DNA from 2 places in the Ureibacillus sp. FSL K6-2830 genome. Region 2 is predicted to be linked to the other one. Evidence: a T-box and tRNA genes for the amino acid it is inferred to sense, from the RefSeq annotation. Region 2 holds a T-box; the other holds one or more tRNA genes.
The links. The T-box of region 2 lies ahead of alaS (alanine--tRNA ligase). A T-box ahead of a tRNA ligase gene usually reads a tRNA of that ligase, here a tRNA-Ala.
Positions count from the first base shown of each region.

Region 1 (16,690 bases), 1.8 Mb from region 2:
TAGTAGGAGCAATTATTGAAAATGAAAGAAATGAAATTTTTTGTGCTTTAAGAGGGCCTGAAATGACTTTACCAAACTATTGGGAATTTCCAGGCGGAAAAATAGAGGAGAATGAAACACCTGAACAAGCTTTAGCTCGAGAAATTAAGGAAGAATTTAATTGTTTAATAAAAGTAGGGCAGAAGGTTGAAGACACAACCTACGAATATGAAAAAGTAATTGTTCGTTTGGAAACGTATATGGCGAAACTAATCAAAGGAGAACCTATAGCACGAGAACACGCTGAAACTAAATGGGTTTCTCGTAAAGACATTGAAAAACTCAACTTTGCTCCTGCAGATATACCGGCTGTTAAAAAGATAGCAAGAGAACAATTGTAAATAATGTGGTGGTAATGAAATGAATCAACAACAATTATTAAAAAAAATCGAAAATTCCCTATACAAAGGATTCATTGATAAAAATAAACCCGTTACTGCTCAATTCAAACCGAAACTACTAACAAACAAAAAACAAGAAACTGTTTTGTCAACTTTACTACAAGAATTAAAAACATGTAAAACGTTTTATTTTTCTGTTGCCTTCATTACTGAAGGTGGTCTTGCTACATTAAAAACAATGCTTTATGACTTAAAACAAAAAGGTATTAAAGGTAGGATTCTTACCTCTACTTTCCTAAATTTTAATCAACCAAAAATGTTTAAAGAATTATTAAAACTAGAAAATGTTGAAGTGCGAATAACAAACGAGAAAGATTTTCACGCAAAAGGTTACATATTTGAACATCAAGACTATTACTCCCTTATAGTTGGTAGTTCTAACTTAACCGATAGAGCATTAAAAACGAACTACGAATGGAACGTTTTTTTAACGTCTTTAGAAAATGGGGAAATTATCAATCACTTTAAAAATCAATTTGAAGTTGCTTGGAATGAAGGAACTCAACTAACGAACGAATGGATTAATGATTACAAACAAATTTACCAATTAAAACCTTTTGTTTCTTCAAAATCTTCAAATGTTCTAGAGCTGAACACAACATATTTAACTAATTCTTTAGCTGAAAGCCTATCAATTAAACCAAATAAAATGCAATCGGCTGCATTAAAGGAATTAAAAAAATTACGAGAAACTGGTGCAAAAAAAGGATTAATTATCTCTGCAACTGGTACAGGAAAAACCTATTTGTCTGCTTTTGACGTCCGAAATTTTGCACCAAACAGAATGTTGTTTATTGTACATCGAGAACAAATTTTAAAGAAAGCCATGCAAGATTATAAAAAAATCCTTGGTGGACAAGAAGAAGATTTTGGTATACTTTCAGGAAATTCAAAAGATATAAATGCTAAATACTTATTCGCCACTATTCAAACAATTTCAAAAGATTCTTATCTCAAACTATTTGAGCAAGACTATTTTGATTATATTTTAATTGATGAAGTACATAAAGCCGGAGCAGCATCTTACTTAAAAGTAATTAATTATTTTACTCCTAAATTTATGCTTGGTATGACAGCAACGCCTGAACGGACAGACAATTTCAATATATATGAATTATTTGATTACAACATTGCTTACGAAATACGATTACAAGCTGCTTTAGCAGAAGATATGTTATGCCCTTTCCATTATTTCGGTGTTATTGACTATGAAAAAAATGGAGAATTAATTGACGATACTTCCGATCTAAGAAAACTTATATCTAATGAAAGAGTTCATCATATTATTGAAAAATTAAATTACTACGGTTATTCCGGTGATAGCGTAAAAGGACTTATGTTCTGTAGTTCAAAAGAAGAGGCTCACAATCTTTCAACGGCTTTAAATGCTAGAGGCTTAAAAACAATTGCACTAACTGGGGATAACACACAAGAAGAACGTGAGAAAGCAATCGAAAAATTAGAAAAAGGCGAATTAGAATACATAGTAACTGTAGATATATTTAACGAAGGTATAGATATCCCCTTCTTAAATCAGATTGTTATGCTTCGTCAAACTCAATCAAGCATTATTTTTATTCAGCAATTAGGTCGCGGTTTACGTAAACATCCATCGAAAGACTATGTTACAATTATCGACTTTATTGGAAACTATAAAAATAACTATTTAATTCCTATTGCTTTATCAGGAGATCAATCATTAAATAAAGATAATATTCGACGAAAAACTGTTAATACTGATTATATCAGTGGAGTTTCTACCATTAACTTTGAAGAAATTGCAAAGAAACGCATTTTCGAATCCATAAACAATACAAATTTATCAACATTAAAAATGTTACGAGAAGCCTATATGGAATTAAAAAATCGTATTGGTAGAATCCCAACCTTATATGATTTTATTCTACAAAACTCAATAGATCCTGAAGTGATCATTAAATCTTCTGATAACTATCACTCTTTCTTATTAAAAATGAAAGAAGATGTACCGAATCTTTCCGATTACGAACAATCTGTACTTACAATGATTTCAAAAGAATTTATTAATGGAAAAAGAATTCATGAAATCATTTTAATTGAATTGTTACTGGAAAGTGATTCCGTTTTAAAACAAAATTATATTAAGAAGTTAAAAGAATTCGGTACTTATGTTGATGAAGCAACAATTAAATCTGTAGAAACAATTTTTTCATTGAAATTCTTTACACAAAAAGATATTGAAAAGTACGGTTTAAAACCAATTATTGAAATAGAAAACGGAAAATATACTTTTAATAATGATATTCAAGAATGTCTACGTAATAATTATTTTAGAGAATTAATTGAAGATATTGTGAGATGCGGATATATTAAGAACCAAAAATATGATAAAACAAAACCCTTAACTTTATATGAAAAATACTCCCGACGTGATGCATGTAGGCTATTAAATTGGCCTCATGACGATTCATCAACAATATATGGTTATCGAGCAAAATACAATACCTGTCCTATATTTGTAACATATCACAAGAAAGATAATGTGGAATCAAGTCAAGCATATGGGGATGAATTCCTCTCTCCAGAACTGTTTCGATGGTTTACTCGTAATCGTTTGACTTTGAACTCTAAAGAAGTGAAAAATATTTTATCTTACAAAGAAACTGGAATGAAAATTTATCTATTTATAAAAAAAGATGATGGAGAAGGAACAGATTTTTATTATTTAGGTGAAGTAAATATTGATGATAACAGTGCAAGAAATGATACAATGATGGACGATAACGGTAAAATCCTCCCGGTTGTTTCAATGAATTTGATTTTGGAACAACCAGTTAAGTATGATATTTATCATTATTTAGTGGAAGAATAAAATCTTAAAAAAATTAAAAGAGACATTTAAAAGGATTAAAACTCTTTTAAATGTCTTTTTGTTGTTTTTGACAAGTAAAATATGGCTCTTACGTTCTTTTAATAAATGCATTAATAATAATCAATGATTTAGATATTAAAATGTTCTATTTAAGTCACTAAGTTTACGTAAGATCCATTTTTAGTTTTGCCATAAACAACATTATTCAAGTGCTTTTTAATAAAAATTTTAAACAAATTGCATTGCATTATTAATATTATTTACCTGCATCTTTACCGCTAAATATGCTGTTTCTTCTATTATTCGAGTAATCAACTTTTCTGCCTCTATACGTTCTAATTCAAATTCCTTATCGCTATCACTCTTTTCAATTTTCATAAGAGCTGCCGCAATTAAAAAACTATTCATGTAAAGTTGAGTGATGAATTGGTTTTGAACTAATGCTTTTTTTGTTCCTGTTGTACCTTCTTCAGTCATAATTTGTTCTAATACAGAAGAATTCATATTAATATAAATTGCCCCTACAGGTTGGTCTTCTAAACCGGGTTCTAAGTAAACAATTTTAGATTTCCCCTCTTCTTCATCCCAACTCATGTCTTCCCAAGTTTTGTATTGTTCTTTTTCTTCATCTGATTTATCAAGAGCGTCAATTGATTCCTGATCTTTAAATACCTGAATTAAAGCTGGAAGCTCTAACTTCTTGTTTCCTTTTTTAGTGCTCTTTTTCTCTTTTTTTACAGGGTCAATAAATTTCACTAAAACTATATGTGTGAATTCATTCTGTTCATCTTTCATATTTAGTTCAATTGCCACTTCTTCACCAACATTTACTACACTTTCTTTAGCTTCGAGTTGTATATTCATTTGCCCATTTTTCAAAGAACTTCGTTTAATTGTAAATGCTTCACCAAAATCTTTATTGTCCCCGATTTGATTTCCATCATTTTCTTTTTCATCTTTTTCCCTGTTTTTTATTCTAATTGAAAATTCACCTCTAGCCTCATCTCTAGTAAAATAGTTATCACAAGCATCTGTGATTACCTTAAGGGACAGTCTCCCGTTAATAGGAACTGTTTTTACTGTTTCATTCCCATCCTCAACATCCATATTATTTACTTTCATATAAGTTGGAAATTCTTTTAATTGGATTTCGGGCTTTTCTTTTTTACTACTTGAAGAAGTACCATTATTTGCAGCTCCAAGTACATCGTCTTTAAAGAAATTTTTTAACATACTATTTTGAGCGTTTTTTCCTAATAAACTTTCAAATAATTTTTTCGTACTAGAACCTGATACTTGTTTTGTTGCTCTTTCTCGATTCAACTTATCTAGTTCTGGATTTTCTTTTAAGAAAGATGTAACTTTATCAATAAAATATTTACTATGTTCTGTTTTACGAATTGTTTCCCTATTTGCCATAAAGAAGCCTTCATCTAAAAAAGACCTAGATAAATTTGTACAATCAATAGTCACTAATAATGTATCTTTTATCAACTTAAATCCTAAATCTTTTGATATGTATGTAGTATTTAATGAATATTGAACTTGACCGTTCATGAGAAAAACAACTGGCGTTTTTCCTCTAACGTCTTCTATATCTTTTTTATTTTCAAATAAATAAATATCTATTAGAGCTTTTCCAAATATCGTATCTCTTAATTCATTATTAATTGATTCATATATAGGTGTTATTTTTCTCTTTTCTTTTGAGTTTTCCCCATCTTCCTCCACTTTCTTTTTAAGAATTGTTCCAGCACCGTAAGCGGTATTCATGACGTATCCTTTTTTTCTATTCTTTACCACTTCATAATCTTTTCTTGTTTCATATACATTAATCGGGAATGCCGGAAAATATAAGAGTCTGTTGATTTCTTCTTTAAGACCTTGGAAAGATTGAGACTTTGAAGGTAAATCATAGTTATACATTTTAATGATTGTACCTTGTTTAAAACTAGACTCTTTAATTCCATTAATCACTTCAATTGTTTCGTCATCTTCTAAAGTAAAGCGAGCAATTTTCCCGTCAATGACAAAATATTCGTACCAAGTATTTTTATATTTATTTAATTCTTCTTCATTTCGTTCATGTTTTCGGACAAGGGTAAATCCAACTTCTTTACTGTTTGGGTCAATGCCGGTATGTCTTCTCGAAACAATTAATTGATATTTATGCTTACCGCAAAATACTACCGCCCCTGTGGAGCCCATATTAAACTTTCCTTGCACAAAATGAATACTATTTTTATTTCCTCTTTGAAGAGATAAGAGAGTATTTTCAAAGTTATCTGGGTGCTGCCCTTCACCATCATCTACGGTAATGACGTTAACACTATCTTTTGAACCATCAGTAAATACGTGTACTCTAGTGTTTTTTAATTCATCTGGAGTAAATAATGTTTTTACTGCTTCTTCCATTGATTTTGGAGCTTTATCACTAGAAGGATCAATTCCCTTCTCTAAGCACTTTCTTGTTAGAATTGCATCGATGGAATTAGTAAACTTTTCAACCAGTGCTCCCATGGATGTGGATTGCTGATTTTCAAAAGATGAATAATTTCCGGTTGTTCCACCATAAGGCAACCAATTACTCGGATTTGATAGAATAGGAGAATTGTCAATTATGTCTTTTACTTCTTCCTCTGATTTGGCATGTAATAATTGTAATAGTAACTTTCTCAACAAAACAACCTCCCCTTGTATTAATAAAAAACATACAGTTTAACCTATTTCTAACTTATGTCTTCTAGGCACAAATTACCTCTTATTATAAATATACTACAACATTAAATTATAAGTTATTACATTTTTTGTGAATTAAGTTATTTAATTGTAAATAAATAGATTTATTTGCATAAAAAACGTTGAATATTCTAGAAGCAAAAAGAATATCCAACGTTTTTTTATATTTATCCCACAACTAAAATTTCTGTTACTCGATTCCTACTTTTAGATTCTGCAGCAATTTGTCTTGGTGCACTTATGCGATAAATATTAAATCCTTTATATAAATCGTCAAAAAAATCGTCAGATGGATCTGTATTATGCGGGTCGGAGTTACTTAATGAAAAACGAATTCCTTGAATATAGAGTTGCATGCAAAATTGTGCTAAAGCTACTTGGTCTTCATCATTAAAACCATTATGATCATAAGCAGTAAAGGAAGACGTATTTGTTATCGGTCTATATGGCGGATCAAAATACACAAATGTATTCTTTTTTAAATAATCTGCAGTTTGTCTATAATCCCCATGAACAATAGTTGTTTTCTGTAACAATTCATAAACTTTTAAAATATTTTTATCGTCATAAATTTTTATTTTTTCTTTTTTTCCAAATGGAACATTAAAATCACCAGATTTATTTACTCTATATAATCCATTAAAACCTGACTTATTTAAAAAGATAAATTGCGCTGCCCGGTTAAAGTCTATAGATTCAAATAAGTTTCCTTTATTAGCATAGTTGTTATATTTATCTCGAATTTCATAATAAAACATTTCTTTATCATTAAAACATGAGAAACTATTGTACTTATTTTGAATTTTATCCATTTCTTTTACTAACAAAATTGGATTTTCTTTAATTGCTCTATAAACATTTATGAGATCCAAATTAATGTCTATGATAGTATACGTTTTAAATTGACAACGGTTTGCCAAGTAAAAAAACATGGCTCCTCCACCCACAAATGGCTCAATATAGTGTTCAATTTCATTCAAATTAATATGTGCTGATACAATATCTAATATAGTTTCTACTAGCTTAGATTTTCCTCCCGCCCATTTAACAAATGGTCCCCCTTCTAATTTTTTAACTTTATTAATACTACTTAAGTAAGCTACACTTTGTTCACCAATAAGAAAATTTTCAATTTTTGCGGGCAAAGTTAATAAAGTTACCAAATTTCATTCACCCCATTTTACTTTATCCATTTTTTAAATTATAACACATTACAGAACATATGTTCTATAATAAAAACTAAAAAATGAACCAGCCATTTTTATAACTAGTTCATTTTTAAAATATAACTATTTATTTGGTAATTCCATTATCCACTTAACCCAACCTCGGATTGTTGAGGCACGTCTTCGAAAAGTTGTTTCCGAATTAATGTTATATAATTTATGATGTTTCATTCGGCTAACAATGTAATCTGTACTTACTTTTCCTTCTACTACCGTTTTATCGTAAATTTCTTTAAATATCTCATGTTGCAGAATTAACTCTGCAAAAGCTAATCGCTTTTGTCTAAAAGGAAGACGCACTATTTCTCTTCCTTTATCGTTTAATGTAGCAAATGTTCCTTCTTCATTCGTATACTTATTAGCTAATCCCAAATAGAGGCAACTATTGTAATAGTAATCAGATTGTCTTTTATCAAAGTCTAGTTGCTCTGCAATATCATCTTTAGTCATATCCTGTTCATAAAGATAAGAAAGTAAATCGATTACCTTTGTAAAATCATCTGCTTGTGGGAATGGTACTTCAGGTTCTGGAACAAATGTTGTTACCCTATTGACAACATAATCTACATCTTGTTGTGTAATTTTTTCATAATTTACGGTATAGCTCTTTTGTTTAACAAGAGTTATGGAGTTGAATGTATCATCATCTTCAAATCGAAATTCAAAAAAATGAAAGACATCATTTGATATTGTAAAGAAAACTGGCTTAATCACTTTATTAGTTCTTTCTTTCCAAACCCTATACGGATAATACAATTGTCGGATGTTAAAATTATTAACCTTCTGCTTTTTAGCTTCAATTAAGACAAAATTTGAGTGACTTTCATATCCTCCGTCAATTTCAATTTGTGCTCCACTAACATTGATTTGTCTGGATGTTCCTACACTACTTAATACATTGTAATCAAAATTACCAGAGCCCATTCTACCACTAACAGTAAATAAAGATTCCTCACCTAGGAAATCATCGATCATCCCCGTTATGTGTGCACAGTGTAAAGCGGAAGCCTCACTATACAAATCGGCCGGCTTTACAGTTTCAATGTAAGCAGGAATACTCATTTGCTTTGGTTTTAACTTGTCATCATATTTTATATCTTCAAATAGCTTAAAATCACCAATGATATATGATTTTGTAGATATTGGAAGTATGTTTAAATTATATTTTTTAAAAATATCTGGTAAATTGTTTTTATGATCAAATTTACACATTAAACGTGGCTCTCTATATTCTCGAATGTGGTCTGCCAGGATTTCGTAAAATCCTTTTTTCTCTATTTCATTTAGGATATTGTATTTTTTAAATATTTTTTCCCAAGCCTGGTCATTTTTAGTTCCCATCTCCTATTTATAACCTCCCGAACTGAACATTTTCCTCTTATAATCTCTATAATACTAACTCACTTTGCTAATTCGAATTCTAATGAGATACATTTCTTAGTTGTTTAAAGATATTCCTGCCTATTCTTCGGAATGTTTATCAACCCTTTATTATTCTTTAATTAATTATGAAAATACTAGTAAATCATTTTGAAATGTTAACCCAAACAAGTATAATTAATAAGTTAGGAGGTTGCCTATAATGAAAAAAAGTTCTATCACAGAAAAGGCAAAACCTTTTGTCAAATGGGCAGGTGGAAAAACACAACTTTTACCTATAATAGATGAAAAGCTACCAAAAGAATTAACTCCAATTGGAGAACCTAAAGGAACTATTACACGTTATGTAGAGCCTTTTGTAGGAAGTGGCGCAGTATTATTTCATTTACTTCAGAATTACAATATTGATGAGGCATATATTTTTGATATAAATCCAGAATTGATTTTAGTATATAAAGTAATTCAAGAAAAAGTTATGGATTTAATTGATGTTTTAAAAGAAATTGAGGAAGAGTATCTTTCCTCAGATTTAATAGGTCGCAAAGAAAAATATTATGAAGAACGGAAGGCTTTCAATAAAAAAGTCAATTCATTTGACTTTAATAAAAAAGAAATAGATAAAGAGTCAGTTCAACGTGCAGCACAATTCATATTTTTAAATAGAACTTGTTTTAATGGATTATTTAGAGTTAATAAAAAAGGGGAATTTAATGTTCCTATGGGATCTTACAAAAATCCTACAATATGTAATGAGGAAAACTTAAAAGCCGTTCACAATCTCCTTAAAAAAGTAATAATTTTCAATCTTGATTATAAAGAAAGTAAAAAATTTATTACACCTGAAACTTTTGTATATTTTGATCCACCATATAGACCACTCTCAACTAGTTCTAGTTTTACATCATATTCTAAAGAAGATTTCTCAAATGAAAAACAAAGTGAATTAGGGGAATTCTTCAAGCAAGTAGACAAGGAAATTGGTGCTAAACTAATGTTGAGTAATTCTGATCCCAAAAATACAGATCCTAATGATAATTACTTTGATGATTTGTATAAGGGGTTTGAAATCGAACCCGTTTCCGCACGTAGAAATATAAATTCAAACTCTTCGGGTCGTGGAAGTATTAGCGAACTTTTAATTCGTAATTATAAATAAAAAGAGTCTAGGACATAACTAAGCTTCAATATAATCGAGTAGGAGGGAGTGATTAGCTCCCGTCCCCTCACACCACCATACTTACGTTTCCATAAACGACGGTAATAAATTCATGTAATTCCAAATACTGAGTATTCGGTTTTTTATTGAGAACCTTCCAAGAGTTGAATAAACATTTTATGACTCCCCACCATGTTTTCCGGCAAGTTGCTGCGTTTAAAGAAGCGGACTTCGAGTGTTTCGGAAGGCTGGCATTGAAGGGTTCCCTCCGCTTCGTCTGTATAAAAGACGGCGGTCACGCTGTAAAATTCGTCGCCATTTGACGCTTTTGTATAAAAATCTTTGCCTGAAAAGACGTGGAGAAGTTTTAAGTTTCGGATTTCAAGGCCGATTTCTTCCCTCACTTCCCGCACAGCCACTTCTTCAAAACTTTCACCAAGTTCCATTAGCCCTCCAGGAAGCCCCCATCTTCCTTCCGGGCGTTTTTGCAGAAGGACTTCTCCCTTGCCATTGCCGATGATGACCACAGAGCCCGGCAAAATCAAAGGTTTTGTTCCGACGTATTGCCTTAAAAACTTATAGTATTCCATATCTTGTCTCCTGTCCCAAGTTGATGCGCTTTTTTAATTTTGAACGTACTGTTCAATTTTAATAAAGGCTATATTAACCTCTCAAGCACTATTTTGAACGATGCTCCAATTCTCATACAATCCCTTTAAACCATCATTGCAATCTATTCTTTCTTCTCTTCTTCCTTTTCACTCTTTATTTCCTCAAGGATTGAAATCATGGACAAGATTATTGGGCAATCCCCGGCAGATACGGAATCCAGTTTTTCGTCCCATATCAGTCAAAAAAGAAATGAGCAATTGTCTATCCTTTCGAATGGCTTGCATGGAAAACGAAACAACATCGATCCCGAATTGAGTATTTCTTAATAGTTCCAAATCTTTCGTCTTCTATTATTGCAGCTGCTCAATTCAATGCATCTGCAATAATTCCGTTTTCTCAAATTTACGTTACATTCGATGGAATTGCCGTCCGCTGTAAGCTGCCTTTCCTTTCATCAGGCATCCCCTTCTAGATCTCCAGCCAAATCGATCCCCTATAAAAAAACCGGCTGCCGAATTCCGGCATGCCGATTTGATTTATTTGGATAATGCGATTTTAATCTGGGCCAAATGATGTTCTTCGTGCCAACGCATTTTTGCAAGTTCCGACGCTACAGCAGTTGGGCCGTTGATTTGATGGTTGTATGTGCGCTTCAGTTGTTCTTCCGTTAGCGTCTTTCCCAATGAAACGATGCGTTCATTCGTTCCCTCCAGGATTTTAATGGAGCTTTCAACAGGAAGAGTTGTATCCGGAAGAACTGCCCACAGATTTTCATCGAATACCGGCACACTTGCATGGTCGTCTGTGAGCGCCAATTTCAATCGAATATACATGTTTACTTGGGCATCCGCTATATGATGGACCAGTTGGCGAACTGTCCATGTCCCTCACGGTATGTTTTATCCAACTCCTCGCCGCTCAATCCGTCCACCGCTTCCCGCAATCGACGTCCGAACGTTTCAATTTCCTTTAGCCACTCTTGCACTTGTCCCAACGTAATGTTTTCAGGAACTTGCAATTCCCCAATAGGATATCGAACATCCATTCTTCATACACCCCTTTTTTTCAACAGTTCATTGCCCTATTAAACTTTGCCTGGATAGAGGCCTCTAGCCTTGATATTCCGGATTCCCGTGGCGCTTGCATCCAAACAAGTAGCATGCACTCGTAAACGGAGCAGAAAATTGCAATTGCGGAACATATCCGGAAGTGACCCGCTCTTTCAATTGTTTATAATAGTTGTATTCCCTCGTATAATTTTCGAGTGCGTCTCTCTTTTGCGCCTCGGTCCAGTTTTCATTCACTTCTTCCTGCATAATGGCTTTGTTTGTTTCTTCAATCTCCTCTTTAATGACTTCATCTAAACGGGAGAAATTATTCGTCTTATACAAAGCATACACAAATCGGCTAATCCAATAGGAGCTGCCGGAGTATGCATTATACCCTTTTTCAAACCATTCGATTGCTTCGTTGTAGCAGTCCAGCTCAACGTATAAATCGGCAATTTCGATTTCGCCAATCAAATGATAGGATCCCTTGTTAATGAAATCCAATTTTTCTTTTGCTTCCTTTGTTCTTCCCAAATCAATCAAGCATTTTATATAGCTATACATGGAAATGTCCGAATCTTTCTCTGCCAGCAAGTAATACTTTGCTGCAAGCTCCAGTTCCCCAAGATGATAATAGACTCCCGCCAAATTGATGAAGGCTTCGTTTGATGGCTGAATCGAAATGGACTTCTGTAATGCCTCTTCCGCTTCCTTCCAACGTTCCTGTTTAATTCAAATTTCTTCCAAAATATTATAAGGAAAATAGGAAGCAGGATTCATCCCAACCGCTTCTTTAATCAATTCAAGGGCCCGGTTGACATCCTCTTTCTCATAAAGGTACATCCAGGCCAGATTGTTCAAGGATTGTACGTTTTTCGATTCATCCACTGCTTTCAAAAACAGTTCCATTGCCTTCTCATATTCGTTTTGTTCATACAGTTCAATTGCTCTCTGATTCGTATCCAACTAACAATACACCCCATAAATTAGATTTGATGAAATAATCATGATTGTGAATTCATAACAATAACTGTATTCTCCATATTTAAAAGGGTTACGTGTGGAAAAACGTAACCCATTTCTATACTATATTATATTATTTTACTTCTGCTTCTTCAAAAAGCATAGTACCTTTTTCTTTTAAATTTGTATGGAAGGAGAAGGCTTTTTCAAGGATGTGTGGTGTTTGTCCACCCACTTTTTCTTTTGCTTCTTCAAAGTATGCACGTAATTGTGGTCTGTACATTGGATGTGCGATTTCGATAATTTTTTCTGCTCTTTTCACTGGTGGAAGTCCGCGAAGATCTGCATATCCTTGTTCAGTAATAATTACGTCTACATCGTGCTCTGTATGGTCAACATGCGATACGAATGGTACGATTGCTGAAATTGCTCCACCTTTTGCTAATGAAGGCGTTACGAAGATAGTAATACGAGCATTACGTGCAAAGTCACCAGATCCACCAATACCGTTCATGATATTAGTACCGCTTACGTGTGTTGAGTTTACGTTACCGTAAATGTCAACTTCTAAAGCTGTGTTAAATGAAATAACTCCTAATCGGCGAATAACTTCTGGGTTATTTGAAATTTCTTGAGGTCTGAATATGATTTTGCCTTTGTATTTTTCCAAGTCTTCCGCTAATGAATCAACGCGTTTCTTAGAAAGCGAGAACGCAGTACCAGATGCGAATTTAACAACCCCTGCATCAATTAAGTCAAAGATTCCATCTTGTAATACTTCAGAGTGAACTTCTACATCTCTGAATTGAGCATCTTTCATATTTTTAAGAACTGCGTTAGCAACAGAACCTACTCCAGATTGTAGCGGAGCTAAAGAAATTGGTAATCTTCCCTCTTCTACTTCTTTATTTAAGAAGTCGATTAAGTGGTCTGCAATTGCTTGTGTTTCTTCATTTGGCTCAAATAAAGGAGAAGGAATATCAGGTTGTTCAGATAAAATAACACCTTTTACTTTTGCAGGATCAACTTTGATTCCAATTTCACCAATGCGGTCAGAAACGTTGTAAATTGGGATTTCTCGACGTTCACCTTGTTCTTTTTGTACATAAATATCGTGAAGACCTTCATATGCTCTAGGTGCAGTTAAGTTTACTTCGATGATAACGTTTTCAGCTTTCTCAACAAAAATTGGAGAGTTACCTACAGAACCAGTTGGGATAATTAAGCCATCTTCAGTGATTGCTGCCGCTTCAATAATCGCATAATCAATTTTTCCTAAAGTACCTTTTCTTACTTCTTCAGCCGTATGAGACAAATGTTGATCGATATAGTACATTTCGCCACTATTGATTTTTTTACGCATTACCGCGTTTCCTTGATATGGAACACGTAAATTAATGATTCCTGCTTCAGCCATAGCTTGGTCAGCAGCTGGTCCAAGTGAAGCGCCAGTATAAACATTGACTTTAAAGTTTTCTTTTTTGCCACGTTCTGAAAGCGCTCTTGGGAACTCTTTTGGCTCACCGAAAAGTGTGAAACCACTCATACCAAGGTTCATTCCATCTTCAATCCAAGAAGCCGCTTCCTCAGCAGATACTATTTTGTCTAAGAAAGCTTTGTGTCGAATAACTTGGCTTAAATCCTTTTCCATTACATGTCACCTCGTATTAATTATAATTTAGTATTAAATATATGAAGAATTTTTAAATAAAACACAATTTTTCGAATACGAAGCCTAAAAAAAGTGTATATTTTTTCACTTACCTTTAAATTTTATTGTAAATATGAACCATATATTCGTCTAATAAAATATTTCTATGATTATAATAGAAAAAAACTATCATTATATAGAAATAATTGCTTTTTCAAACTTTTCTCAAAGGATTGATAACTTTATAAAAATAGGTATAATATTGATTAATCGGGGCATTAGCACAGTTGGGAGTGCGCTACGCTGGCAGCGTAGAGGTCACCGGTTCGAGCCCGGTATGCTCCATTTTAAAAGAACCGCTAATCATTCCGCGGTTCTTTTTATTTTATATTAAAAAACAATTTTTTAACTGTTCGATGCAATTTTTTCTGCTTATCGAAAATTAACATATTCCTTTTTATAGTTATAGATGATATAATTTTATATCTCCATCTTCAATTGTTCTTTATGACCATATTCTCATTCCATATTCCCTCAAACATGCAAAAAAGCAGGTATTGCCGGCTTCCATGCTAGTTTAAAATAGAAAAATTCTTCTTATGCATAAATATTCATATTATTAACCATTAAGATATGGAAGAATCACCCCTAAATGGTTCATTTTCCTTGTAATAAACGCAACTTTTCATTTAATTTTTTATACACTACTTGTAGCTCCCTTTCCGTACTTGCTTCCACTGCTTCATCTAATAAAAACCACTTGATATCGCTGTTTTCATCTGGTTTAATATGCAATAATTCGTGTTCATTTGCTTCCAGTAAGAAAGTAGCATTCAGATGCAAATGAGTCGCCACATGTCTACCTTTTTTTTCATGGGCTGCGACACCTAAAATTTCGATTGAAAATATATCTTTCAATACAGGGGTTACTTGTTTTAAACCCGTTTCTTCCTTCGCCTCTTTCATAGCTACTCCTAATAAGTTGGCATTTCCATCGGCATGCCCCCCTACCCATGACCATGATTGATAAATATTATGGTAGACCATTAACACTTTTGTACGGTCTTTATTCACAAGCCAAGCAGATGCAGTAAAATGGGCAAATTCATTATCACGTGTCAATAAGTTATCAAAAGTATCCATATAACGTAAGATAAGTTCTTGATCCTTTGCTTCTTGTGCGTTATATGGCGTATAGTTTTCAATTTGTTGTCGTAAAACCATGATTGCTACCTCGATTCTTCTTTAATTTCATTAATGGTTTGACTAGTGCAACATGTTAACAAAATAGGCGTCTTTTTCATATCAAGACGTCATGATTTATCCAGATTTTAATACTTTGTTTTGAAAATAGAATATTGGCCTTTTCCCTTTTCTTTTGCTATATATAAAGCCACATCCGCTTTTTTATAAAGCAAATACTTATTGTCCCCATCGTCAGGATAAAAAGAAATGCCGATACTTGCAGAAACCCCAAGATTATTAATGTCTGTATTTCGTTTAACAAGGTGATTAATTTCCGTAATGATTTTCTGTGCCAATTCTTTCGCTTCTTCGGTCGTTGTTGAATTCAGAACAACAATAAATTCATCTCCACCATAACGATAAGCCTCCCCATTTTTCGGGATGAGGCTGCGAATAATTTGAGCCACTTTTTTTAACAGCACATCTCCTGATTGATGTCCTAACACATCATTAACTTCCTTAAAATGATCTAAATCAATCATGAAAAAGGCTGTTTTCTTCCCTTTTTTCGTTTTGATTGCCGTTATAAATTCATCAAATGCAGAGCGGTTTGCAAGTCCCGTTAAGCGGTCATGGTAAGCTAAATACATTGGTCTTGCAATCACAAAAGATAGCACTAGTACGAAGCTAAAAATAATGATTAATTGAATGACAAACATTTTTTTTATTTGATGCAGATTGGCATTCCAAAGTTTTTCATCATAGATGATTTCAATTACTTTATTTTGAGCAAAGTCACGATTAAATTCTGATTCATAAAACATGTAACGGAAAGTAGCAGGTGTACCATTCCAATAATAATTTATTTCTGTCGGTTGTTTCGATGAAAACGTTCTGTCAAAGGCTTCCTTTTCTTTTTTCGTTAAGCGCCTTTCATTAGTAGATTTGCCAAGCGTTAATCCTCCAATGTTCAAAATATGAATGTCATAAATAAATGGATATAATTCTTTTAATTCTTGGATGTGATTAAAAAAGTTAAACGCCTTGAAAATATTATTTTCATTTAAAGAGTAGCTCAATTCAATCACATACTTTTTATCTGGTGTAGCCATGTAACTATACTTCTTTATTTCCCCTGTTTGTTGCTCTATATCTAACGCATCATGATAAAACTCTCCAGTCGCTCTTCTTTCATTTAATAGGGTGGTTAGTTTTTTACAACATTTCGTAAAATCTAGACCAATATCTTGTTCAAAACTACTATGAGTAATCACATTTTCTTTGTTGATTATGTATATATGCATCCCTAATTCTTGATTCAAGCCTTGGAAATCCCATTCATCAAAGTTTGGATTTTCATTATACTTCTCTATTAACATCTCCGTATATTCTTTCATTTTTTCAGCGCTGTTATCATCTAGCAGTAGAATCGCCTTTT
Region 1 is NZ_JBBOQR010000001.1:1,219,948-1,236,637, forward strand. It holds gene NSU17_RS05990 ((deoxy)nucleoside triphosphate pyrophosphohydrolase) at 1-380, shown strand, start outside; gene NSU17_RS05995 (DEAD/DEAH box helicase) at 400-3,291, shown strand; gene NSU17_RS06000 (hypothetical protein) at 3,520-5,970, opposite strand; gene NSU17_RS06005 (DNA adenine methylase) at 6,198-7,193, opposite strand; gene NSU17_RS06010 (type II restriction enzyme) at 7,320-8,597, opposite strand; gene NSU17_RS06015 (DNA adenine methylase) at 8,839-9,792, shown strand; gene NSU17_RS06020 (NUDIX hydrolase) at 9,936-10,382, opposite strand; partial or broken gene NSU17_RS06025 (YfiT family bacillithiol transferase) at 10,941-11,449, opposite strand; partial or broken gene NSU17_RS06030 (tetratricopeptide repeat protein) at 11,514-12,419, opposite strand; gene NSU17_RS06035 (succinate CoA transferase) at 12,550-14,067, opposite strand; tRNA gene NSU17_RS06040 (tRNA-Ala) at 14,340-14,412, shown strand; gene NSU17_RS06045 (NUDIX hydrolase) at 14,725-15,291, opposite strand; gene NSU17_RS06050 (GGDEF domain-containing protein) at 15,399-16,690, opposite strand, start outside.
Region 1: it encodes a tRNA-Ala, which carries the amino acid that the T-box ahead of alaS (alanine--tRNA ligase) is inferred to sense. The anticodon was not compared.

Region 2 (16,690 bases):
TTTTCCAAATATCATTCAATATTAATCTCACGCCAAATTTTATTTTTTCTCTCTCTAAATTATTGTAATGTTCTAGAGTAAGCATATTGACTATTCGATTTTCAATATTCGATAGAAAATTCATAAACACCACCACATCATTATCTTAATGTAAATTTTGATTAAATGGATTTTTATGTCATAAGTGTTTAAATTTTACTCCTAGATGTAACAAAAACTATTAAACTTAACAAGTATATTGCGAGTTTTACAGTAAAATATTTATTGAACTTAATATATTTACAAGCATCTTCATTATTTTCTTTCATCTAAATTTTTTATTATAGGATTATGGTGTATAATGTGAAATGTGTGCTATTTTTTCGTATAAATATTTCCATAATCCTATTTCATTTATCTTAATTAGTGAATGTAAGTTACGATAAATAAATGTTTTGGATATGCCATCCCAAAATTACTAACATATAAAAATCACTATTTTTCTCAATCATGAAAAATAGTGATTTTCCAACTTATCCTTGATTAAAATAATGCTCAAATCAATCAAACGAATTATTTTTTGATAACCCTATCATATATTCAAGGCTTAAAGGGGAGAGTTGCAATTTCAGATTTACTTATTGTTAGTATTATTGAATTTACTGTAATCTGCCTATCGATTTTTTATTTGCAAAAAATAAAATTAAATCTATTTTCTGTTTCCATTAGTCTATCAATAGCTGTTATATCATTAGTTTCATTTTATTTTCTGGAATCATGGATTGCCATCATTATACTATTTGGTAGTATCGTGTTAGCTCTGATTTTTCACTCTAATTTATTTAAAATATGTATTGATTTATGTTTAATTATTTTCATCGGAATGATTTCAGACCACATTGCCCAACTGGTTTTAAATAAAAACAATAATGTCTTTTTCCACTCTCTAATCTTTGCACTTTGTTATGCAATATTATTTATAATCATTAATTTACTCATAAATTTATATAAACGAGATTATTTGCCCATTAATTTTATTACCAAGTTTCTCATCAGTATTTTATGTTGTGTAACTGTCATCGTCTTATATTTGAACATTTTTATTCCAACATCATACGAAGAATTGCAGCTAACAAGAATTAATCTAATCATTCAAATATGTTACTTAATTGTTATGTCATTTTTGTTCATCTTACTTATTTATAGTATCAACGAAACGAATAAATTAAAGCATGAGAAGATACAAAAAGCATTGTTTTCTCAATATATGAGTTCATTAAATGAAATTAATATTGAAATGCAAAAATTTCGTCATGATTATAAAAATATTTTAATTACAATGGAGAGATACATAGATAATAAAGATTTAGATGGTTTAAAAAAATATTTTAAAGAAAAAATCATAAATACTGAAAAAAATACACTATTAAAAAATGCCTTAATTCATGATTTAGGGAATTTAGAACTGATGGAACTAAAAGGATTATTACTAACAAAACTATTAACAGCTGTAGAGAAGAAAATTGATATACAAATCGAAATTCCAGAAAAAATCGATTCTATTTATATGGATATTATTGATTTATCAAGAATGATAGGGATTTTAATTGACAACGCTATAGAAGCAAGTATTGAATGTGAGAATCCCTTTATCAATCTTGCTATTATGAAAACAAATGATAATTCAGTATTAATGATTATTGAAAATAATTTCACCAATACATTAGATATTCATCAACTTTATAAAAATCATTATTCAACAAAAAAAGGAAACCGTGGCTACGGCCTAAACAATGTTAAGGATATTTTAAATAACTACCCAAATGTACTAATGAATACGAGCATTGAGGAAAATATCTTTATCCAAGAAATTGAAATAAGATAAAGGTGATGTTTCTTGAAGGTCATAATTTGCGAAGATGATTTAGAACAAAGACAATTTCTGCAGAATGTCATAAGAAGATATTCAAGTTTTCATTTGCCAAGTATTGAAATTGCATTATGTGCTTCAACACCAGAAGAAGTCATATCTTATATCGAAAATCATTCAGCTGAATGTTACATATTAGATATTGAATTGAATAGCAGTATCAACGGTTTAGAATTAGCTAGAATTATACGAAAACAAGATCCATTAGCAACTATTATTTTTGTAACGACCTTTGCCAATAAACTAAAATTAACCTTTAAATACAAAGTAGCAGCTCTTGATTTCATTATTAAAACGTCGAATCAACAATTACTTGCTAACAATATCATCGAAGCATTGACAACTGCATATCAACATTATTTGACACTTGGCCATAATAGTTCTACAAAAGTACTTCAAATAAAAGTAGGAGAGAATATAAAAAATATTCGTTATGAAGATATTTATTATTTTGAAACCTCTTCAATACCTCATAAAATAAGAGTGCATTCAAAAAATGGCATCTATGAGTTTTATGGAAAATTAAAAGATTTAGAGAAATTGGATCCAAGATTTTGTAGATCACATAACAGCTATCTAATAAATATTGATTATTTGCACGAATATGATGTAAAAAATAAAATATTAATAATGGAAAATGGGCATGAATGCCTGGTTTCATACAGACATGCTAAAAATATTGTGAAACACTTAGTGTAATGGATGCGTAAAATGTGGGTTTCTAAAAAGTCGAAAACTTTGAACTGCTAACTGTCAAGTAGACAGTAATTCAAAATTGTTTAACGAATTTTAATCAATTATGATTATATGAAAAGGATAGATGAAGCAGGAAACCTGTTCATCTATCCTTTTTAAATGAAATGTTCAATGTGAATCCATTAAATAATTTAATAGATTTTCCTTCATACTATTTACTCATCCATTATTACAGTCATTTCAACATCTTTTGATTTTTTTGTTGAAAGTGCAAAATATCCAATCGTAATGAGGATAAAGGCAAACATATAGCTTAATAGAATCAAGTTGTTCTGCCATAAGAATGAAATATCCCCACTTGAGATGGCCGCTTTAAAGGATTGGATTGAATAAGTCATTGGCAATAGTGCATTGATTGGTTGAAGTGTGTTTGGTAATAACTCCATTGGGAATGTACCTGCACTTGTTGTTAATTGTAAAATTAATATAATAATCGCTATAAATCGTCCAGTGTCTCCTAATAATGTGACAAGCATTTGAATAAGTGTCATAAACACAATGCTTACAATTATGGAAGTTAGGATGAACAACGGAAGATTTACAACTTCTAGTTTTAATGCCAATAATAAAATGCAATCTACTAATAGTGCTTGAATGATACCGACAATGGCAATCACACCAAATTTACTACCAAACCAAGTGAAAGCATTTTTCGGTCGGATGACTGGTCGTTTTAATTCAAATACAATGGATAACATTAGTGCTCCTACGAATAAGCCTAGTGACATAAAATATGGTGAGAAGCCTGTTCCGTAATTTGGCACTTCATTTACTGCCTCTTTTTGAATAACAACCGGTTCACCCATCATGTCATACGTATCTTCATTTGCCTTAACTGAACCAGCTTCTTCAGCTCCATCAGCAAGTTTGTCAGCTAATTCCGTTGTACCATCTAACAATTTATCTGTGCCGGATTTTAATTGATTTGAACCATTTGCTAGTTGATTTGCACCGTCTTGAAGTTGACCTGCACCAGAAGTTAACTGTTTCATGCCTGAGCTTAATTCCCCAGCGCCATTTGTTAAATCAACTGAACCAGTATAAAGCTTATTTACACCATTTTGCAATGTTTGTTGTCCAGCATTAATTTGGTCAAGACCTGCAATTAATTGATCAAAGGCAGGGGCAGTTTGAGATTTTAATTGATCTTCAATACCATCAGCTGAAGCAAGTAATTGATTTGTTAGTGAAGTTTCAAATTGTGTTAACCCTTCTTTAAGTCCTTTGCTGATACCCGTAGAAATTTGAGGTTCTAATTGGGCTTGTAATTGGGTTTTATATTGCTCTTCAATTTGTTCCTTCGTAGGAACGTTGCTTGCTAGCTGCGCGATAAAGGCAACAGCTTGTTCTTCACTCATAATGTTGTTGGCAACGAGAGCAGACTGAATTTGTTCTAAGTGTTGAGTTTGGGTTGATATGGATTGTACTGCAAGTTGGCTTGATAGTTGATTGACAATTCCAGCTGTCAGTTGTGTTGAAAGTTCTGCAGATAATTGAGTTTCTAATTGATCGATTCCATTACGAATATTCTCAACACTATTTTTAAGATTTTCAGAAATTCCTGTAGCAACTTGAGCTGGAAGTTGATCTTTCATTTGTTTAAGGCCATTTTCTACTTGAGATGTTCCTTCGACAAGGGATGGAAGATTTTCGTTCACTTGACGAAGACCGTCTTTCAATTGACTAGAGCCAGCAGCAATCGAGCTTGAACCATCACTTGCACGGTTTACGCCTTCTTTGAATTCAATCATTTTTGAAGCCAATGTTGCAAGATTGTCACTCAATGTTTTTGAACCATCATTTAAATCAGCTACACCATCTTTTAATTGGCTTGCTCCATCGCTTGCTTGGCTAATTCCATCTGCTAACTTTGAAATGGAATCAAACATTGTTTCGGAATAAGTTGAAATGATATTTTTGGAGATTTCCGCTTTGATTTCTCTCATGGCAGTTTCTCCAATTTGAGCTGAAAGGAAGTTTGTACTTTCATTCGGAACATATTTTAGTTCCAATTTTTTCGGTTCATCATCTAGAATCGTTGTTGCATTTTTAGAAAAATTTTCTGGTATTTCCACTAGCAAATAAAAATCTCGATTCTCTAAACCTTTATAACCTTCTTCCTTTGAAACTACTTTGAAATTAAACTGTTCACTGTCATTGAGTTTTTCAGCAAGTTCTTTCCCAATTTCCAACGTTTTTCCTTCAAATTCAGCACCGGAATCTTCATTGACAATGGCAACTGGCAAGTCTTCTAAGTGCGCATATGGGTCCCAGAATGCCCAAATAAACATTCCTGTATACAGTACAGGAACAAGCGCAACTGCTATAACCGATATGAGAATTTTTCGGTTAGAAAGAAGAAATTTTAGTTCCGCCATAAATGACGATTTTTTCATTTTGTTACCTCCTGGAAGTAATGACTATTTTGTTCATTTGGTCAATTTTGCGTAATATAATAGGGTACTCTAATATATTGAGACCCTTAACCTTAAAGTTACTTAGCCAATCCATCAATGAAATATAATTTAAATAAATTAGATATTTCTTCTTTATCAATAGCTGGATGTTGCTTTTCCCAATCAAATATTAAAGCAACATACATTTTTAACATAACAAATGCTGTGATTTCAGGATTGCACTCTTTAATTTCACCACGGTCAATTGCTTCTTGTATAATTCCTTTCATGTAGTGAATGATTGCTTGTTCAACACGCTGTATTACTTCTGCTACAGCTTGTGTTCCCAGTTCTCTTTCTTCTTGAAAAAGTTTGATTGTGAGCTGATGAGACTGTCGAAATTCTAGAAGTCTTAATAATACACGATGAATGTTTTCATCGAAGCTACTATTAGGATTAATGGCTTTTTCTGCTTCAGTTTTCATATCTTTAATAAGAGATGTAATAATTTCATCAAATAGTTCTTCCTTATTTTTAAAGAATGTATAAATTGTACCTTTTCCCACATTGGCAAGTTTTGCGATTTGATCCATCGTGGTTGCTTTGTATCCAAATAAAGAAAAGGATTTTTTTGCAGCTTCGAGTATTAATTGTTTTCTATCAACACTCAATACATTCACCTCGCTTTAATAAAATATGACCAAATGAGAAAATTAGTCATCTATTTCACGTAGAGTAATTTACCACATATTATTTCACTTTGCAAGTAAATTTACATGTTATGTAGTTTTCTTATTATCATTAAATTCGCTGAATCGTAAGAAGTGGAATTGATTATATGTTGTAAATCTAAGTTAGAGAATATTTAAACCATATTTATCATGGAACATACGATGTTAAAGCTGCAGGTGGAGGAAAAGTAAATAATATTTATACAAATCATGACTAGATTTTGGAGGACAACTTATAAAAATAAAAAAATTCTTCTAAATGATTCTCCTCACTGAAACTTTATTGAAAATAGACTCGTAATATAGGAGAGATTTCTGTAAAATAAAGGAGAGTGGACTATGTCATTTTTTAACAAAATGCTAGCATCTTTTGGTATTGGTTCAGCAAAAGTGGATACTCAGTTGGAGAAGTCTTCCTACAGTGCTGGTGAAACGGTGCGCGGTGAAGTAGAAGTATATGGAGGAAATGTTGCTCAACAAATCAATACGATTTATTTCACTTTATATACGACTTATATAAAAGAAGTCGATGATCGAAAAGTTTCGGTTCCATTTGCATTCCATAAATTCAAAATTAGTAATCCTTTTATGATTCAAGCAAATGAAACAAAAATCATCCCGTTTTCTTTCGTGCTGCCAGTAGACACACCTGTAACGATAGGAAATTCTCGAGTATGGGTGAAAACGGAATTAGACATTCAAAGCGGTGTGGATTCAACAGATAAAGACTTTATAGAAGTTCGTCCATCAAGATTGGCTTCTCATGTGTTAAATGCTGTACAACATTTAGGTTTTCGTTTACGAAAAGCGGAAAATGAACAAGTATCATTCCGATACCGAAAAAACTATCCTTTTATTCAAGAATTTGAATTTGTTCCAGTAACAGGGCCGTTTCGAGGTCGATTAGATGAACTAGAGATTGCTTTTCTTTCCCAAGAGGAAGGCTACGTGGAATTATTATTGGAAGTGGACAGAAGAGCAAGGGGACTTGGTGGATTGTTTGCTGAAATGTTGGATGTGGATGAAAGCCACGTGCGCGTTACATTTACAGAAGCGGATATGTACCATATTGAATCTAAGCTTCAACAAATTATTTCGAGATATTCATAATGTAAAAATCTATTATCTTTTATATAAAACAGAGATTGCCAACAGAATGAGCGGACTAGTGAAGTTAGGATCCTAGTTCGCTCGTATAACAGGCTATTTTTTCCTACATTTTCAGTGAGTTAGTAATTTTAAGTGTTTCAAATCTAAAACAAATTCACCGGATTTTAATATATCAAGTCCAATCAAACCTTGAATATTAAATCCTTGCAATGTGCCAAAATCAATATGAACATTAGGAAACGTCTTTTCGCCAATTTTTACATAATCCAATTTTTTCATAAAACTATATTCTACGCCACCGATTCCATAATGACGAACTAGCGAATCTCCGTTTTCAAAATAGATACCTATCTCTTGTACTGAATCAATATTGATAAAGGAATGGGAGGCACCTGAATCGATTGCAACTCGGCTTAACAATTTACTTTTCCCTTTATAGCAAATTTCAATTGTTGATAGCAATAAACCATCTTCATAAATTAGATGCATTTGACCCCTCCCAGAAATCATGTACTCCCATTCTATTTCAAGAAGCTAATGATTATTCAATTTGTTTAATAAACTGTTTTTACTTCGAATACGCAAGAAAAATCCAATGGCAATGACAATGAAAATAAGTAATAATTGGAAAATTATGATTGGTAGAGGATTCGTTAAATACGGTTGCACATATGCATCTTGGACAATCATTTTCGAAGAAGTCCATGCAAGAACGCTAGCACCTATATAAATGAAAATCGGAAATCTATCGATAATGCGAATGACAATTGTACTTCCCCAAACAATTATGGGAATAGAGATAAGGAGACCAAAGATGACTAATAGCATATTTCCATAAGCTGCTCCTGCAACTGCAATGATATTATCAATACCCATTAAAAAATCTGCTAACATGATTGTCCAAACAGCCCCCCAAAAGGATTTCTTTGATACGCGTATATCGGTATTTTCTTCAGTCACTAGCAGTTTTATCGCTATATATATTAACAATACGCCGCCAATAAATAGTAATCCATCAATTTCTAACAATTTCACTGCAAGCAGTGTAAAGAGAATGCGCATAAAAATGGCAGCTAGCGTTCCAATGATAATAACCTTTTTTTGCTGTTTCGAAGGCAGATTTTTTGCGACCATTCCAATCAATAATGCATTATCACCAGCAAGAACAAGATCGATTAAAATAATGGACATCAGTGCAGTGTAAAATTCCATCGAAATCGTTTCCATATCTGCTCTCCCATCTATACTTTTTTGGAAAGTATATGTCCTACCATCCATGTTAAGAAGTAAATAACAAAGAAGTTGATTGACATGATATGACCGTTTTCATATAATTTAGAGAGAATTTCCATTCGTCATACTTATTTATGAACACCTATATTTTCAACACAATGATGGAGAGAGTACGTTTTTGTCCAGTGGAAAGAGAGAGATTCCGTAGGCTGAAAGAATCTTCACTAGAGACAATTGCGGAAAGCTACTCCAGAGTGCAGTTAAAACCTGCCGTTCACTTACGTTACAGTGGCTAGAGTGACAGTTTCAAAATGAAACGGTTAAACGTGTATTTAGGTGATGAAATGAAACTGTAACGAGGGTGGTACCGCGAAATTTAATGTCTTCGTCCCTTATTGGGATGAAGGCTTTTTTTAATTTCAAAAATATTAGTAGGAGGTAATATTGAATGAAAGCAGCAGACATTCGTCGCAAATTTTTAGATTTTTTTGTTGAAAAAGGCCATGCAGTTGAACCATCAGCTTCATTAATTCCAGTGAATGACCCATCTTTACTTTGGATTAACTCTGGGGTAGCGACTTTAAAAAGATATTTTGATGGCCGTGAAATTCCTGAAAATCCACGTATTACAAATGCTCAGAAATCCATTCGTACAAATGATATAGAAAACGTAGGGAAAACGGCTCGCCACCATACATTTTTCGAAATGTTAGGTAACTTCTCTATTGGTGACTACTTTAAGCGAGAAGCAATTCATTATGCTTGGGAGTTTTTAACAGATCCAAAATGGATGGGATTTGACCCAGAACTCCTTTCAGTAACAATCCATCCAGAAGATGAAGAAGCTTATAACATTTGGAAAAATGAAATTGGCTTACCAGAAGAACGTATCGTTCGCATTGAAGGAAACTTCTGGGATATTGGGGAAGGTCCATCCGGTCCAAACTCAGAAATTTTCTATGATCGCGGCCCAGAATATGGAAATGATCCAAACGATCCAGAATTATTCCCAGGTGGCGAAAATGAACGTTACTTAGAAGTTTGGAACTTAGTGTTCTCTCAATTTAACCACAATCCAGATGGCACATATACGCCGCTACCAAAACAAAACATCGACACAGGTATGGGTCTTGAGCGGATGGCTTCCGTTGTGCAAAATGTACCAACAAACTTTGATACAGATTTATTTATGCCAATCATTGAAAAAATTGAAGAGTTTGCAAACCGTCGTTACAAACGACCTGGTGAAATTGATTTGAAAGAAATTTTCAACAATAAAGAAGATATCAACACACCGTTTAAAGTAATTGCTGACCATATTCGAACAGTGGCATTTGCTATCGGTGATGGAGCGCTTCCATCAAATGAAGGACGCGGTTACGTAATTCGCCGTTTATTACGTCGTGCTGTAAGATATGCAAAACAAATCGGTATTGAAAAACCATTTATGTTTGAACTCGTTCCAACAGTTGGAGAAATTATGAAAGACTTCTATCCAGAAGTAAGTGAGAAAAGTGAATTTATTCAACGAGTTGTGAAAAATGAAGAGATTCGTTTCCTAGAAACATTAGATGGTGGCCTTGAAATTTTAAATGAAGTAATTGAACGTGAAAAGAAATTAGGGCGTAATGAAATACCAGGTGAAGACGCGTTCCGCTTATATGATACGTATGGATTCCCAATTGAATTAACAGAGGAATATGCTGAAGAACAAGGAATGACAATCGATTACGAAGGTTTTGAAGCGGAGATGGAAAAACAGCGTGAACGAGCAAGAAGTGCACGTGTTGATGTTGATTCTATGCAAGTGCAAAATGAAGTATTAACGAACTTAAAACAACCTTCCGTATTCGTTGGATATGAAGTGGCAGAATGTGACACAACCATTGTTGCTATGGTAGGAAACGGTCAGGAAGTAAATGTAGCTTCTGAAGGAGAAGAGGTATTAGTCATTTTAGCGGAAACACCATTCTATGCTGAAATGGGTGGTCAAATCGCTGATAAAGGTACTCTTGAGAGCGATACATTCAAAGCTGTTGTAAAAGATGTTCAACTTGCACCGAACGGGCAGCATCTTCATACAGTAATTGTTGAATCAGGTGAAATGCATCTTAACGATCATGTAAAGGCGCAAGTGAATGCAGAAGAAAGAAAACTGATTGTGAAAAACCATACGGCAACGCACTTATTGCACCGTGCTTTGAAAGACGTATTAGGTGAACATGTAAATCAAGCTGGTTCATATGTAGGTCCAGATCGTTTACGCTTTGACTTTACACACTTCGGACAAGCAACAAAAGAAGAGTTAGAAAAAATTGAACAAATCATCAATGAAAAAATTTGGGACGACATCGAAGTAGTTATTGAAGAAATGCCGATTGACGAAGCAAAAGCTCTTGGTGCTATGGCCCTCTTCGGCGAAAAATATGGAGATATCGTTCGCGTTGTACAAGTAAGCGATTATTCAATTGAGCTTTGCGGTGGTTTACACGTAAACCGCACATCTGAAATTGGATTGTTCAAAATCGTTTCAGAAGGTGGAATTGGTGCCGGGGTAAGACGTATTGAAGCTGTTACTGGTAAGGGGGCATATCTTGCCGTAAAAGAAGAAGAAAAAATCTTGCAAGAAGCAGCTGCACAATTTAAAGCAAATCCAAAAGACTTAGTAATGAGAATTCAAGGCTTGCAAAGTGAATATAAAGAATTACAACGAGAAAATGAATCATTATCACAAAAATTGGCAAACCTTGAAGCGGCAAACGTTCTTGATTCAGCACAAAAAATCGGCGATATAACTGTTTTATCTACACGAGTAGAGGCAAAAGATAATCATCAACTTCGTCAAATGATGGATGATTTAAAAGTGAAGCTTGAAAAAGCAGTTATTGTTCTTGGAGCTGTTGAAGGAGATAAAGTCATGCTTTGTGCAGGTGTAACAAAAGATATTGCTGGTAATGAATATCATGCAGGTAACATCGTCAAAACAGTAGCTGAGAAATGCGGAGGAAAAGGTGGCGGTCGTCCTGACATGGCAATGGCTGGTGCGAAAGAAGTTTCAAAACTTGATGAAGCCCTTCAATCTGTGTATGATTACGTTAAATCTATATCATAATTAAAAAGAAATCTATTTCACTGACTAATTGAATCAGTTATAATATAGAAAATGGAGCTAGAATTTCCAACTCCTTATTTCCGAAAGCGAGGTGCTGGTCTTGAGTTCGTTTGATCAAACAATGAAATTTAGCTTTCCAGAAGAATCAATGGAAGATGAAGTCAAGCAAGTAATGCTAAAAGTGTACTCTGCACTTGAGGAGAAAGGGTATAACCCGACAAATCAAATCGTAGGGTACTTGTTATCTGGTGATCCGGCATATATTCCTCGCCATCAAGATGCACGAAATTTAATTCGTAAACTTGAACGTGATGAAATTTTAGAAGAGCTTGTGAAATTCTATATTAGAAATAACAAATGAGGAATAATCAATGAGAGTAATGGGATTAGATGTCGGTACGAAGACAGTTGGCATTGCAATCAGCGATCCATTGGGTTTAACAGCTCAAGGAATTGAGACGATTCATATAGACGAAGAAACTGGCGAATTTGGGATTAAGCGAATTAAAGAGCTTGTAAAAGAGTATGGGGTTACCGAATTTGTTGTTGGATATCCTAAAAATATGAACAACACTGTCGGTCCACGAGGAGAAGCTTCCGAGAATTATAAGAAGCTTTTAGAAAATGCGTTTAATTTGCCAGTAACACTTTGGGATGAACGTTTAACAACAATGGCTGCTGAACGAATGCTCATTGAAGCCGATGTCAGTCGAAAAAAGAGAAAAAAAGTAATCGATAAAATGGCAGCGGTCATGATTTTACAAGGATATTTGGATAGTAAATCATTTAAATAAGATCCCATGTTGGGTGAATAAAGTGATTTCATCATGTTTTATACTTTCCTAAAGACAGTTATGTCGAGGGATAATTATATATTTTATTTATATTCTTAAAAAGAGGTGACCAACATGGTACATGAACATGATTATGAAGAAAGACATATTACTGTAATTGATGAAGACGGAAATGAGCAATTATGCGAAGTAATACACACTTTTGATTCTGAGAAATTCGGAAAGTCCTATGTATTATATACAATCGTCGGTGCGGAAGAAGATGAAGATGGTCAAATCGAAATTTTCGCTTCTTCATTTACTCCTGCTGAAAATGGAGAAGATGGAGAACTTCAGCCGATTGAAACGGAAGAAGAATGGGATATGATTGAAGAAGTATTAAATTCTTTGGAAGAAGAATTTGAACTAGAAGACGATGAAGAATAATCATATAAAGTAGGCAAAATTTTGCCTACTTTTTTCATGCTTAAGATCGATCTACTTGTGAATAATATCGATTTGATTATTTTTCATGGAACGTTCCACACTAAAGTTGAAAAGGTTATAAATATTAGGAGGAAAACATGGATCAACAATATTTTTATTTAACAACAGAAGATGGTGTAGAGATGAAATGCAAAGTATTATTTACCTTTGATACAGACGACTATTCTTATTGCATTTATACGATAATCGATGAAGATGGTAATGAAAGCGAAGAAATTTCAGCAGTACGATATGAACTTGATGAAAATTTAGAAATGACGAATTTTCAGGAATTGGAAACAGAAGAAGAGTGGGACATGGTTGAAGAAGTATACAATACACTAGTTGATACATTTTCTGAAGAAGAAAGAGACGCATTTATTGCAACGGATGAAGAAGGAAATGAAATAGAATGCAAAGTTATTTATCGATTTACATTAGATGAATTCGGAAAAAAATATGTCGTGTATACAACCGATGAAACGGAACCAATTGAAAACCTTTATGTTGCAAGCTACGTCGACTCTGAAGATGGTGAAATACAAGAAATTTTCCCAGTCGAGTCAGATGAGGAATGGAAAAAAATTGAAGAAACAGTTGAGTTTTTGAATCAATAAAATCAAATCATTCGTTTTGGCTGAAGACTTCCTGCGGTTTGATTTTTCATGCCGCAGGGAAACATGATAAAAGCATTTATTGAATGATCATGGTTATAAATTGTTGTTTGAAAATTCATATGTATTAAAAAGTTATAGATTGATAGAACTTTTTCTTATGAAATAACGTACAAATACATATACAAAGCGAAACCGAAAGCGCATTTCAATATTGTGAATTCTTTTATAATTTTATATCATATGTTAAGAGTCGCAAGGGGGGAAACCAGTGGAGCAAGAACAAAAGAAAAATGAAATAATGGATAAAGTAAAATTGCGTAAACAAGAAGGAAAAGTAGTTCGTCGAATTGTAACAACAGTAACGCTAATTATTTTGACGTTAATTGTAATTGTGGGGTTGTCTGGCACGTTATTTGTAAAAAGTGCATTACAGCCTGTTGATTCACAATCGGAAGAACAAATTCAAGTAGAAATTCCTATGGGCTCTGGGTTATCTACCATTTCAAAAATATTAGAAGAACATGGCATTATAAAAAATGCGACTATCTTTAAATATTACGCAAAATTTAATAATCAATCGAATTTCCAAGCAGGCAATTATACGATGTCGCCAAGCATGACTTTAGATGAAATTTTAGAAAGCTTGAAAACAGGAAAAGTATATAAAGAACCTGTATTAGCGATAACGATTCCAGAAGGATTAACATTAGAGCAGATTGCTAACATTATTGAAAAAAAGACGAAATACTCAAAAGAACAGTTTATGGAGAAGGTAAACAGCGAGGAATTCATTCATAGCATGATGGCTTCTTATCCTGAACTTATTACGGAAGAGGTATTGGATTCCAACATCCGTTATCCGTTAGAAGGATATTTATTTCCTGCGACTTACGCATTCTATGAAGAAGATGTTACTTTAGATGATATCATTATTCCGATGATTAAAAAAACAAACGATGTCATCAATGAGTATCAAGCTTTAATTGCAGAAAAAGAGATGACAGTTCATGAGCTATTAACATTTGCTTCATTATTGGAAGAGGAAGCAACTGAAAAGACGGATCGTGAGACGATTGCAAGCGTATTTTATAATCGATTAGAAATCGGCATGCCGCTTCAAACGGACCCAACTGTATTATATGCATTAGGCGGACATAAAGAAAGAGTATTATATGAAGATTTAGAAGTTCAAAGTCCATACAATACTTATGTGAACCCAGGATTACCACCAGGTCCAATTGCCAATGCAGGTGTCGTTTCAATTGAAGCAACTTTAAATCCTACAGATACGGATTATCTCTATTTCTTAGCGGATAAAGAAGGGAACAATCACTTCGCGAAATCATACGATGAACATCTACAAAACAAAAGTCTTTATTTAAATAATAAATAAGATAGGATAAATAGCAGAATTAACCATGTTGGTTAACTGCTATTTTTTATTCATTCCATTCCGATATTGTTTATCATTCGGTCAATAGTCTGAATTCTAAACTTTTCAATATGAAAATCGTAAAGAATGTTCGCTTTCCATTGATTTTCATGTTATGATTAGATGTGATTTTTCCATAGTGTAGTTGATTAAAGCCAACTCGTTTGGTTTTTTTCTTTTTATATATAATCTGAAGGAGAGAAAACATGGAGTTTTCAGATCAGTTCATAGAGTCCTTCATTCATCCTCGGAATGAATTGCTGCAAAAAATGGAACAATATGCACAAAATCACCATGTTCCGATTATGAAAGCTTCGGCAATCGAAGTATTAACTCAAATATTGCGTATTCAACGACCGAAGACAGTTTTAGAAATTGGTACAGCAATTGGCTATTCGGCTATTCGCATTGCTGAAGCGGTGCCTGATAGCCGTATCGTTACAATCGAAAGAGATGAACAACGCGTCCAACTTGCTAAGCAGTTTATTGAGGAAAGTCACGTTGGAAACCGAATTACGGTGATTGAAGGAGATGCGTTAGAAGTAGATGTAACGAAGTTTCAATCTACTTTTGATGCTGTTTTTATTGATGCAGCGAAAGGGCAAAATATGCGCTTTTTTGAAAAATATTCTCCCCTAGTTCCGTCAGGTGGAGTCATTTATATTGACAATATTTACATGCACGGATTATCGGACATTCCATTGGAAGAAGTACCAAAACGAAAACGCTCGATGATTCGCAATTTAAAAGAGTTTACCGAGTGGATTAAAAACCATTCAGATTATTCTACGACCTTTGTCCCCGTTGGCGATGGTTTACTAATTTGTTTAAAGAGGTGAAGACATTTGAAAAAACCAGAATTACTCGTGACGCCTAAATCAATACCCCATATTAAAGAATTAATCGAGGCTGGTGCCGATGCATTTGTTATCGGTGAACAAAAATTTGGATTGAGACTTGCCGGAGAATTTTCCATTGACGAAGTAAAAGAAGCCACGCAAATCATCCATGAAGCAGGTAAGAAAGTTTATGTTTCTTGCAATGCTTTATTCCATAATGATCGCATTGATGCGTTGGATGAATATTTAAAACAATTACAACAAATTGGACCTGATGCGATTTTATTCGGTGACCCTGCAGTTCTCATGTCAGTTCGAGAATTTGGTATTACAATTCCCCTACATTGGAATCCAGAAACAACAGCAACAAACTGGTTCCAAGTAAATTATTGGGGAGAACGAGGAGCGAAGCGTGCAGTATTAGCCCGTGAGTTATCCCTTGATGAGATTTTAGAAATAAAAGAAAACTCCAAATACGAAATTGAAGTACAAGTACATGGGATGACTTGCATGTTCCAATCAAAACGGAAATTATTGGGAAATTATTTCCTTTACCGAGGAGAAGTAATGGAAATTGAAAATCGAAAAGAAAATAAAAACATGTTCTTACACGATAAAGAACGTAACAACAAATATCCGATATATGAAGACTTGAATGGAACGCATATTTTTTCGCCAAATGATATTTGTTTAATTGATGAATTAACAGAGTTTTTCGAAGCGGGAATCGATTCGTTGAAGATTGATGGAATTTTGCAAACTGAAGAATATATTACGACAGTAACAAGCCTTTATCGACAAGCAATTGATGCTTATTTCGATGAAGGGGAAGATGCTTATGATGAAATAAAAGATGAATTATTCGAAAAAATTAAAGCGATTCAACCACCATTACGTCCATTAGATACTGGATTTATTTATAAGGAAACAGTTTATTAAGAAAGGGGGATCTCCATTGTTACAATTAATTGAAAATGAAAGCATTCGTGAAACAATAAATGGCAAACGCATTATTACGAAAAAGCCGGAATTACTTGCTCCTGCGGGTAGTTTAGAAAAATTAAAAGTAGCTGTGCATTACGGTGCTGATGCAGTATTTATCGGTGGTCAAGAATTTGGATTGCGTTCCAATGCAGATAATTTCACCATTGAAGAAATGCGTGAAGGTGTTGAGTTTGCCAAAAAATATGGTGCAGTAATTTATGTAACAACAAATATTTTTGCCCACAATGAAAATATGGCAGGCCTAGAAGAATATTTGCGTGCAATTGCTGACGTAGGTGTAAAAGGAATCAT
Region 2 is NZ_JBBOQR010000001.1:2,978,102-2,994,791, forward strand. It holds gene NSU17_RS14760 (accessory gene regulator ArgB-like protein) at 1-124, opposite strand, end outside; gene NSU17_RS14765 (GHKL domain-containing protein) at 560-1,864, shown strand; gene NSU17_RS14770 (LytR/AlgR family response regulator transcription factor) at 1,877-2,608, shown strand; gene NSU17_RS14775 (YhgE/Pip domain-containing protein) at 2,821-5,061, opposite strand; gene NSU17_RS14780 (TetR/AcrR family transcriptional regulator) at 5,160-5,732, opposite strand; gene NSU17_RS14785 (sporulation protein) at 6,132-6,902, shown strand; gene NSU17_RS14790 (aspartyl protease family protein) at 7,014-7,391, opposite strand; gene NSU17_RS14795 (TerC family protein) at 7,437-8,129, opposite strand; T-box leader at 8,285-8,531, shown strand; gene alaS (alanine--tRNA ligase) at 8,584-11,247, shown strand; gene NSU17_RS14805 (IreB family regulatory phosphoprotein) at 11,348-11,608, shown strand; gene ruvX (Holliday junction resolvase RuvX) at 11,619-12,041, shown strand; gene NSU17_RS14815 (DUF1292 domain-containing protein) at 12,156-12,467, shown strand; gene NSU17_RS14820 (DUF1292 domain-containing protein) at 12,605-13,123, shown strand; gene mltG (endolytic transglycosylase MltG) at 13,392-14,516, shown strand; gene NSU17_RS14830 (O-methyltransferase) at 14,762-15,394, shown strand; gene NSU17_RS14835 (peptidase U32 family protein) at 15,401-16,333, shown strand; gene NSU17_RS14840 (peptidase U32 family protein) at 16,362-16,690, shown strand, end outside.